Linked DNA regions of Rhodopseudomonas palustris. The protein of the gene in region 2 interacts with the protein of the main gene of each other region in a pairwise test. Links are inferred from orthologs where the notes say so. Each region holds a gene or a part of one and is shown on either strand. Other genes may lie near its edges.

The links. Proteins that work in one complex are often made in the same cells at the same time.
Region 1: the proteins of ileS (region 2) and FLL57_RS20295 interact in binary tests that used the Escherichia coli proteins (3 or more experiments, as listed by UniProt). The link is inferred for Rhodopseudomonas palustris from one-to-one orthologs.

Annotation. Positions count from the first base shown.
Region 1 is NZ_CP041387.1:4,404,200-4,407,971, forward strand. Bases 841-3,772 are described here. They hold FLL57_RS20295 (HyaD/HybD family hydrogenase maturation endopeptidase), read right to left. Parts: upstream 2,635-3,772; coding sequence 2,047-2,634; downstream 841-2,046. Other genes in these bases: FLL57_RS20280 (hydrogenase accessory protein), read right to left, coding at 841-895; FLL57_RS20285 (HypC/HybG/HupF family hydrogenase formation chaperone), read right to left, coding at 1,116-1,418; FLL57_RS20290 (HupE/UreJ family protein), read right to left, coding at 1,440-2,033; cybH (Ni/Fe-hydrogenase, b-type cytochrome subunit), read right to left, coding at 2,762-3,490; FLL57_RS20305 (nickel-dependent hydrogenase large subunit), read right to left, coding at 3,507-3,772. Also shown: FLL57_RS20275 (hydrogenase expression/formation protein), read right to left, coding at 1-497; more of FLL57_RS20280, read right to left, coding at 494-840.
Region 2 is NZ_CP041387.1:3,733,751-3,739,066, forward strand. Bases 928-4,561 are described here. They hold ileS (isoleucine--tRNA ligase), read right to left. Parts: upstream 4,251-4,561; coding sequence 1,128-4,250; downstream 928-1,127. Other genes in these bases: lspA (signal peptidase II), read right to left, coding at 928-931; FLL57_RS17135 (MbcA/ParS/Xre antitoxin family protein), read left to right, coding at 4,408-4,561. In the rest of the region: FLL57_RS17120 (hypothetical protein), read right to left, coding at 1-356; more of lspA, read right to left, coding at 437-927; more of FLL57_RS17135, read left to right, coding at 4,562-4,734; FLL57_RS17140 (RES family NAD+ phosphorylase), read left to right, coding at 4,745-5,191; FLL57_RS17145 (sugar O-acetyltransferase), read right to left, coding at 5,199-5,316. UniProt on the Escherichia coli protein: Catalyzes the attachment of isoleucine to tRNA(Ile). As IleRS can inadvertently accommodate and process structurally similar amino acids such as valine, to avoid such errors it has two additional distinct tRNA(Ile)-dependent editing activities.

The DNA.
Region 1 (3,772 bases), 670 kb from region 2 along the record:
GGCGGCGCGGTGATGGCGATGTCGGTCGCCGGGAAATCCTGCGCGGCACGGCTGACGATCGCCGGGATCGAGCCAATTTCCAGGTAATCGCGCGCCGGTCCGTCGGCGTCGCCCTCGATCCGCACCCGCCACAGCCCGGCGAGCACCGATTCCTGCACCTGCGCGACCCGGCGATCGGGCAGCGCGACGATGCCGGAGACCTCACCTTCGCCGAGGATGTCGTCGAGCAGGCTGCGCTCGGCCTGCGACAGATGATCGATCGATAGCAGCGTGGTCGGGCCTTCGACGCGCTGCGCCGCGAGCGCCTCGGCGAGCTGCGTCAGCGTGCCGGCGAGCAGCGGGCATTGCCGCGTCAATTCCTCGCCGCCGCGGGTCGCCAATGCGGCGATCGCGCCGGCGCCGGTGACGCCGAACCGCCCGGCGTCGCCCGCGCCGATCGGCAGCAGCGTCATTTCGATGTCGTCGCTGTCCGGCTTGGCCGAGTAGCCCACTCTCATGACCGCAGCTCCGCTTCGCCGTGCCGATCGACCTCGGCCAGCATCGCGCCGATCTGCGCCAGATAGCTGGACCAATCCTGGATCTTGGCGATCACCCCGAGGGTGCGCCCCGGCTGCACCACCGCCAGGCTCGGGCACACCGCGACGCCGAACCGCGCCATCAGGCCGCGTTCGGCCTCGGCGGCGATTTCGGCCGCGACCAGCCGGCCCGGAAACGCATTGATCAGTTCCGGCAGCACCACGGCGAGATCCGCGGCCTCCGGAAAGCGCGCGGCATCGCCGCGGAAGAACAGCACGACGATCCTGCCGGAGCGGGCGATGAAGTCGTCGACGCCGGCTTCGTCCACCAATGCCGGTGGATTTGGCCGCGCAGCCGCGTGCGCGAGCGAGCCGCTCATGTTTCCTCCACTCCCGTTCCGGCGCTTGTTGTTATCGCCGTCGCTGATTGAGCAAGCGACGTGCCAGCCGGAGATTGCCTCGAATTGGCAGCAAACTAACCATTTTGCGATCGGTTCTGACCAATCGCCCGCTGCCGAGGTGGGCCTATGGAAACATAGTAACCGGCAGACGGGAAGTAGACTTGCAGATGACGCGCATTGCTGCGCGAACGGATCGCAACTACTGCGGGTCGCGGCGCAGATGTGCGGGCAGTTCGGGCTCGCGATCGATCAGGTCGGCGAACAGATGCTCGAACGGTCTGCCCTCCAGCGCGGCGGCGACGCCGTCCAGCGCGTCGTCGATCAGCCGCGCCTCTTCGGGGTCGAGCCGGCGGATCGCGCTGTCGATGAACACCAGAAGCTGATCACCCGGCGCGACCTCGCCGATCAGCATGGTCGAGACGCTGCGATGCTCGCCGCGGCGCACGCACAGCGCGCTGCCCTCCTCGGTCGAAATCACCGTCATGGGAAGACCGACGCACATCGCAGCAAGCTCGCCGAGCGATCACAACGGCAGAGCGAGCGCGACACCGGCGGCCGCGATCGCGCCGCCGGCAAAACGCAGCGACCGCGCCGGCGCGAACCGCGGCAGAGTGGCGCCGAGCGCGAGGCCGAGCCCGTGCAGCAGCGCGGTGGCGGCGACGAAGCCGGCCCCATAAGCGAGCGGCTGCGCCAGCGCCGGCATTTCGGCGCCGTGGGCATAGCCGTGGAACAGGCCGAACAGCGCCACCATCGCGGCCGCGGCCGCCGTCGGCACCCGCACCGACAGCGCCACCAGCACGCCGAGCGCGATCACCGACAGCGCGATCATCGGCTCGACCGCCGGCAGCGAGACGCCGGACGCGCCAAGCGTCGCGCCAATGGCCAGCAGCGCCACGAAGCTCGCCGGTACGCTCCAGCGCGCCGCGCCGCCGAGCGACCACGCCCACAGGCCGACCGCGACCATCGCCAGCAGATGATCGAGGCCGCTGAACGGATGCACGAAGCCGGCGGCAAAGCCGTCCGCCGCCATCGGGTGGACGCCGGTGTGAGCCTCGGCGAAGCCGGACAGGCCGAGCAGCGCAATCAGGGCGGCACCGGCGCGGAGCAGATGGGTCATGCGGTTTCCTCGCTCAGATCGTGGGAGATGCGGCGGCGTCGCGCCGTTCGTAATGGTCGTGGTCGAGATCGTTGGCCAGCAGCGCGGCGCCCTCCGGCAGCGGTTCGGCGCGACGCGCCACCGCGATGCCCCACTCCGCCAGAATAGCACAGGCCATCGCCAGCGACGGAGCGATACGGGCGCGCACCGGCTCGGTCAGTGCCCCGCCCCAGTTTTCCAGATCGAGCGGCTGACAGCCGATCAGCGCCAGCTCGCGCGGCGCCGCGCCGAGCAGATCGGCGGCGCTCAGCACCTCCTGAAACCCGGTCTGATGCAGGCTCATCTTCTTGGCGCCGGTGAATTTCGGCACCTCGTCGCCGCGCACCAGCTTCAGGGTGCCGGGCTCGAGGCCGTAGTCGATCGCGTCGAACACCAGCAGGTGGTCGTGGTCCTGCAGGAAGTTGACCAGATACAGCCCCTGGGTGCCGCCATCCAGCACGGTGACGTTGGCCGGCACGTCGTAGGCGCGATGAAACGCCTCGACGGCGCGGACGCCGAAGCCTTCGTCGGCCCACAGAATGTTGCCGATACCGAGGATCAGGACGCGGGGCGCATCTGTCATGGAGTTCTCACGTTTCAATGCGTCATTGCGAGGAGCGAAGCGACGAAGCAATCCAGCTCCATGCACCGCACCTCTGGATTGCTTCGCTGCGCTCGCAATGACGGGGAGAAACCCACTTCAACCAACCTCAATCCGGCAGATCGTCGCGGAACAGGCGCTCGCCGGAGACGATCGACGAGATCATGCTCTGACGGCTGAGAATGTCCTCGCGCACCGCGGCATAGATGTGCACGATCACGAACACCACGATCGCCCACATTCCGAGATGATGCACGGTGTGCAGATCCTGGCTGTTCGGGAAGATCCAGAACATGAAGCCGAACAGCTTGTACTGCCAGCTATCGATGCCCTGACCCTCGGCGTACAGCGCCATGCCGCTGCAGATCATGAAGATCATGAACAGCATGAAGGTGAACATCGCCACATGCGCCAGCGGATTGTGGCCGATGTATTTTTTCGGATCCTTGACCAGGAAGGCGTACCATTTGAACTCGTACAACATGCCCCACCACCAGGTCCGGTTGGTGACCGGCATGTAGAAGAGCTGCTTGGAATATTTGTTTCCGACGATCGCCCAATAGGCCCGCAGCAGAAAGAACACGAGCAGCGTCTGCCCCGCCGCGAAATGGATGAAGCGGATGTAGCCCATCTGGAAGCTGGCGATCGCCTCGCCCGGCACCGAGGGCGGCGGCGAGCCGATCAGATAGCCGGTGACGCACAGCGCCACGATCAGCAGCGCGTTGACCCAGTGCCACAGCCGCACCGGCGCCTGATAGACATAGACCGTCTGCAACGACCGGGCGCGTTCTCCGGCCGAGTCGATGGCGCCCTGGACTCGCGCGATTTCCGTGGTCATCGTCGCCTCCGTTGCGTCAGCTCACCTTGACCCGCGCCATTTCCTGACCGTCCTCGCTCATCACGTGGGTCGAGCAGGCGAGGCACGGATCGAACGAATGCAGCGTGCGGATGATCTCCAGCGGCTGGTTCGGATCGGCCATCGGGGTGTCGAGCAGCGCCGCCTCGAATGCACCGATATTGCCTTGCGGATCGCGCGGGCTGCCGTTCCAGGTGGTCGGCACCACGCACTGATAATTGTCGATCCGGGTGTCCTTGATCCTGACCCAGTGCGCCAACGCGC
Region 2 (5,316 bases):
GCGGCCCTGATCTCCTTGCGGCGCTGCAGGTCGGCGTCCTTCGGCCAGTTCGGCGCAGGGGCCGCGGCGGCCGCCGTTTCCGGCGGCGGCAAGTCGAGCTTGGGCGGCACCACCAGCGGCGAGCGCTCGCGATAATTGATGCCGGAATTTTCCATATTGGTGGCGCCGATGCCGGACATCAGACCCTTGATGATCTTCTCCTCAAAGGTGGTGTCGTCACCATCGTCCTCGGCATGGGCGACGCCGGCCGTCAGCACCAGTCCGATCCCGATGGCAACGGCGGCCAGCCGGACGGTGCGGAGCATCGCAGCGGTGGACGTGTCCAGCGTCGGAAGGCGGCTGTCGGTCTGGCGCATGGCGTTGATCCTATTCACGTCTTGCGATCGGGCTGCACCCGGGGAGCGGCCCACTTCCGCGCGGTCGGTATCGGCCGGGATCAGGGCGCTTTTGCGGCGGGTGGCCCCAGCAGGGAGTCATACAGCAGGGCCGCCACCCCGACAACAATCGCGACGTCGGCGACGTTGAACACGTACCAATTGTAGATTTTGCCGCCGATTTCGGCGTGAAGCAGCGCAAAATCGACCACCGCGCCATAGGCCAGCCGGTCGATCGCATTGCCGATCGCGCCGCCGATGATCAGGCCGAGACCGATGGTCGCAACCTTTGTGGTGGAGCGCGCCATCCAGATCGCCAGCGCCACGATCGCCACCGCCTTGAACCCCAGCATCAGGATTTGCCCGGTCGGGCCCTGGTCGGAAAACCAGCCGTAGGAAATCCCGGTGTTCCAGGCCAGCACCAGATCGAAGAACGGCAGCACCTGGACGACGCCCTTCCGCGCCAGCTCGAAACCATACAGCAGCCACAGCTTGGTGGCCTGATCGAGCACCAGCGCGACGACGGCGGCGAGGACGCCGAGGCGGACGGGGGTCATAGGTTTGGCCTCGCCCCACACTCTGTCGTCATGCCCGGCCATAGCCGCGACGGAGCAACCGTCGCTTCCTCCTCATCCTGAGGAGCGGCGTCTGCGCCGCGTCTCGAAGGATGAGGGCCACGGAACCTGATGGTTCGAGACGCGCGCCGATCGGCGCGCTCCTCACCATGAGGGACCGGTGCGCGCGCCACGCCGCTCAAGCCGCTGCGCCCCCCAGCGCCTTCCATTCCCGCAGCGCCTGGGCGTCGCGGGGGGAGACGTCGGGGTAGTCGGCATCGCTGCCGACGCTGGACAGGATCTTCCAGGAACGGGCGCATTTGGTGCCCTGGGCGCGTTCGACCACCACGGCGACGTCGGCCAGCTCCGGCAGCCGGAACGCGTCGGCCGGCGGGGTGTCGTTGCCGCGCAGGATCTCGACCATCGCGTTCGAAGTGATGCAGATCTCCGCCCAGTCGACGTCGAAGATGTCGCCCATGAACGCTTCCGGCAGGTAGATCATCGGCGAGGCTTCGAGCGACGATCCGATCCGCTTGGCCGCACGCTCGACTTCCAGCGCGCCGGTGACGACGCGGCGCACCGCGCGGATCAGCGTCCACTTCTTGGCCAGCGCGTCGTCGCGATAGCCGCCGAGATCCAGCGGGAACAGCGTCAAATGCACGCTCGGCTCGGCGTCCGGGCGATACATCGTCCAGGCTTCATCCGCGGTGAACGACAGCACCGGCGCCAGCCATTTCAGGATCGCGTCGCAGATGATGTCGATCGTGGTCAGCGCGGCCTTGCGGGCCAGCGACGACGGCGGATCGCAATACAGCGTGTCCTTGCGGATATCGAAATAGAACGCCGACAGCTCGGTGTTCATGAACGCCGCCAGCGACGCCACCACCGTCTTGTAGTCGAACTCGGCATAAGCGGCGCGGATCGTCGCGCTCTGCTCGGCGAGCTGATGCAGCATCAGCCGCTCCAGCTCCGGCATGTCGGCGAACGCCACGGCCTCGTCGCGACGATAGTGATGCAGCGTGCCGAGCATCCAGCGGATCGAGTTGCGCAGCTTGCGATAGGTCTCGACCACGTTCTTGAGGATCTCGGGACCGATGCGCTGATCGTCGGCGTAGTCGGTGGCGCACACCCACAGCCGCAGGATGTCGGCGCCGGAGGATGCGATCACCTTGGCCGGATCGGTGGTGTTGCCGAGCGACTTCGACATCTTGCGGCCCTGCTCGTCGAGCGTGAAGCCGTGAGTCAGCACGACGTCATAGGGCGCGCGGCCGCGGGTGCCGCAGCTCTCCAGCAGCGACGAATGGAACCAGCCGCGATGCTGGTCCGAGCCTTCGAGATACATCACGGTGTCGGCGCCGCCGTCGACCTTGCGGCGGATGCCGGCGAGGCCGGGGAAGTTCTGCGCGTCTTCCAGCACGAACGCGTGGGTCGACCCGGAGTCGAACCAGACGTCGAGAATATCGTCGACCTTCTGCCAGCCTTCGGCCGCGCGTTCGCCGAGGAAGCGCGCGGCGGCGCCTTCGGCGTACCAGGCGTCGGCGCCTTCCTGCATGAAGGCCTCCGCGATGCGCTGGTTGACGATCTCGTCCTGCAGGATCTCGACCGAACCGTCGCCCTTGTCCTTGATGAACACCGCGATCGGCACGCCCCAGGCGCGCTGCCGCGAGATCACCCAGTCGGGACGGCCGGAGATCATGCCGTTGATGCGGTTCTGGCCGGCCGGCGGCACCCATTGGGTGACGGAGATCGCCTGCAGGGCCCTCGCTCGGAGCGTATCCCCCCTCACCGCATCGCTGCGCGCTCCCTCTCCCGCTTGCGGGAGAGGGTTGGGGTGAGGGCGCCCCGAGGATGGCGTCCCGCCGTGGACCCCCACCCCCGACCCCTCCCCGCAAGGGGGAGGGGGGAGGATGTCCTTGTCCATCGCGATGAACCATTGCGGCGTGTTGCGGAAGATCACCGGCTTCTTCGAGCGCCATGAATGCGGGTACTGATGCTTCAGCTTGCCGCGCGCCAGCAGCGCTCCGCGTGCGATCAGCGCCTGGATCACCGCCTCGTTGGCGTCGCCCTTCTCGCCCTTGTCGTTGATCACCCGCTTGCCGGTGAAGCCCGGCGCGTGATCGGTCAGCGCGCCGTTCTCGTCGACGGTGTAGGGGATGGTCGACGAGATGCCCCGCGCTTCCAGCGCACGCGCATTGTGCATCCAGATATCGAAGTCCTCGCGGCCGTGGCCCGGCGCGGTGTGGACGAAGCCGGTACCGGTATCGTCGGTGACGTGGTCGCCGTCGAGCAGCGGGACGGTGAACTCATAGCCGCCAGCGAGACCGCGCAGCGGATGGGCGCACTCGCTCGCCTTCAGCACGTCGGCATCGACGTCCATCACCTTCTCGTAGGCCGCGACGCGCGCCTGCTTGAACACGCTTTCGGCGAGTGCGTCCGCAAGGATCAGCAACTCGCCGGCCTTGGCCCAGTTATCGACCGGAGCGTCGGTGACCTTGTAGAGACCATAGCCGATCTTGGACGAGAAGCTGATCGCGCGGTTGCCCGGCAACGTCCACGGCGTCGTGGTCCAGATAACCACGCTGGCGTCCTTGGTCGACGCATCGCCGGTCTTGACCGGAAACTTCACCCACACCGTATCCGAGGTGTAGTCCTCGTACTCGACCTCGGCTTCGGCGAGCGCGGTCTTTTCGACCACGCTCCACATCACCGGCTTGCTGCCGCGATACAGCGTGCCGTTGGCGGCGAACTTCATCAATTCGCGGGCGATCTGCGCTTCGGCGGCGTAGTTCATCGTCGCGTAGGGATGATCCCAGTCGCCGATCACGCCGAGCCGCTTGAACTCCTCGCGCTGCACGTCGAGCCATTTCTGCGCATAGGCGCGGCACTCCTTGCGGAACGCCACCATCGCGGCCGAGTCCTTGAAGTTCGGCTTCGGCTTGCCCTTGGAGCGGTAGTTCTCTTCCTCGATCTTCCATTCGATCGGCAGGCCGTGGCAGTCCCAGCCTGGCACGTAGTTGGAGTCGAACCCGAGCATCTGCTGGCTCTTGGTCACGACGTCCTTGAGGATCTTGTTCAGCGCGTGGCCGATATGGATGTGACCGTTGGCGTAAGGCGGGCCGTCGTGCAGCACGAATTTGGCGCGGCCCTTCGCGCCCTCGCGCAGCTTGCCGTAGAGGTCGATCTCCTCCCAGCGCTTCAGCAGCTCCGGCTCGCGCTGCGGCAGCCCGGCGCGCATCGGAAACTCCGTCTGCGGCAGGAACAGGGTCTTGGAATAGTCGTTGCCGCTCGGGGCGGCGTCGGTCTTGGCGGGCTTATCGGTCATGGCGGCGTGAATAGCGGTTTTGGAGGGCTTCGGAAACCCGATTGAACCGTCCCGGCAATCGAATTTGCTTCGAGATGCGCCGATTGCGGGACACCCGCAAGGTGCCGGTTGCAGCCGCCCTCCAAAAGACTAATCTATTGATCGATGGAGGAATTCCATGTCGGTCAGGCCGCCTGCTGAAGTTTTTGAGGAATTGAAGAGGCTTCGCCGCGAGGGAGATAGCCGTCCCCTCGACCAATTGCTGGACGATGCCCGACAGGCCCTTCGTGGACCGGTCGACTCCGCCATAGACCTGATCCGCACCCTCGAAATCCGCGCATTGGCGGACCGGGTCTTTGCCGATCCGGCCAAGGCAGAGGGCTGGCTCAGCCGTCCGAACCGCAGCTTGAACGGACAGCGTCCCGTGGACCTGCTGCGTGACGAACTCGGCGCTGCGGTCGTTCGCGAAGAACTGGAGCAGATCGACCACGGAATCTTTGCCTGAGTCCCCTGCCGTGGAGCTTTGGCGGATCTCGAATTATGCGGACCTGACCGGGACCGGCGGACTCAGAGCCAGCGGCCGCTGGCACAGCCGAGGGCGGCGGATCGTCTATCTGGCCGATCATCCGTCGAGCGCGCTGCTCGAAATGCTCGTCCACATGGACCGCGAGTTTCTGCCTCCGACCTACCAAATGCTGCGCGTCGCGATCCCGAGCGGGGTCGAAACGGATATCGTCGCGGCTGACGAACTGCCTTCGGATTGGGCCGAACGGCTCGAAGTAAGTCGCCGGATCGGCGACAATTGGCTCGATCGCGGGTCGCACCCGTTGCTCCGGGTGCCCTCAGTCATCGTGCCACAAGCCGTCAACTACCTGCTCAATCCGGCTCACCCCGGCGCGGCAGGCATCGCGATCGCCGAGATCATCCACGCTCCGTTCGATCGGCGGCTGATCGGCGAATAGAGCTGTTTCAGCCCTTCCCCAGCGGCTTGGCCGGGTTGCCGCCGACGATGGCGTGCGGGGCGACGTCGCGGGTGACGACACTGCCGGCACCGATCACGGCGCCGTCGCCAATGCTGATGCCGGGC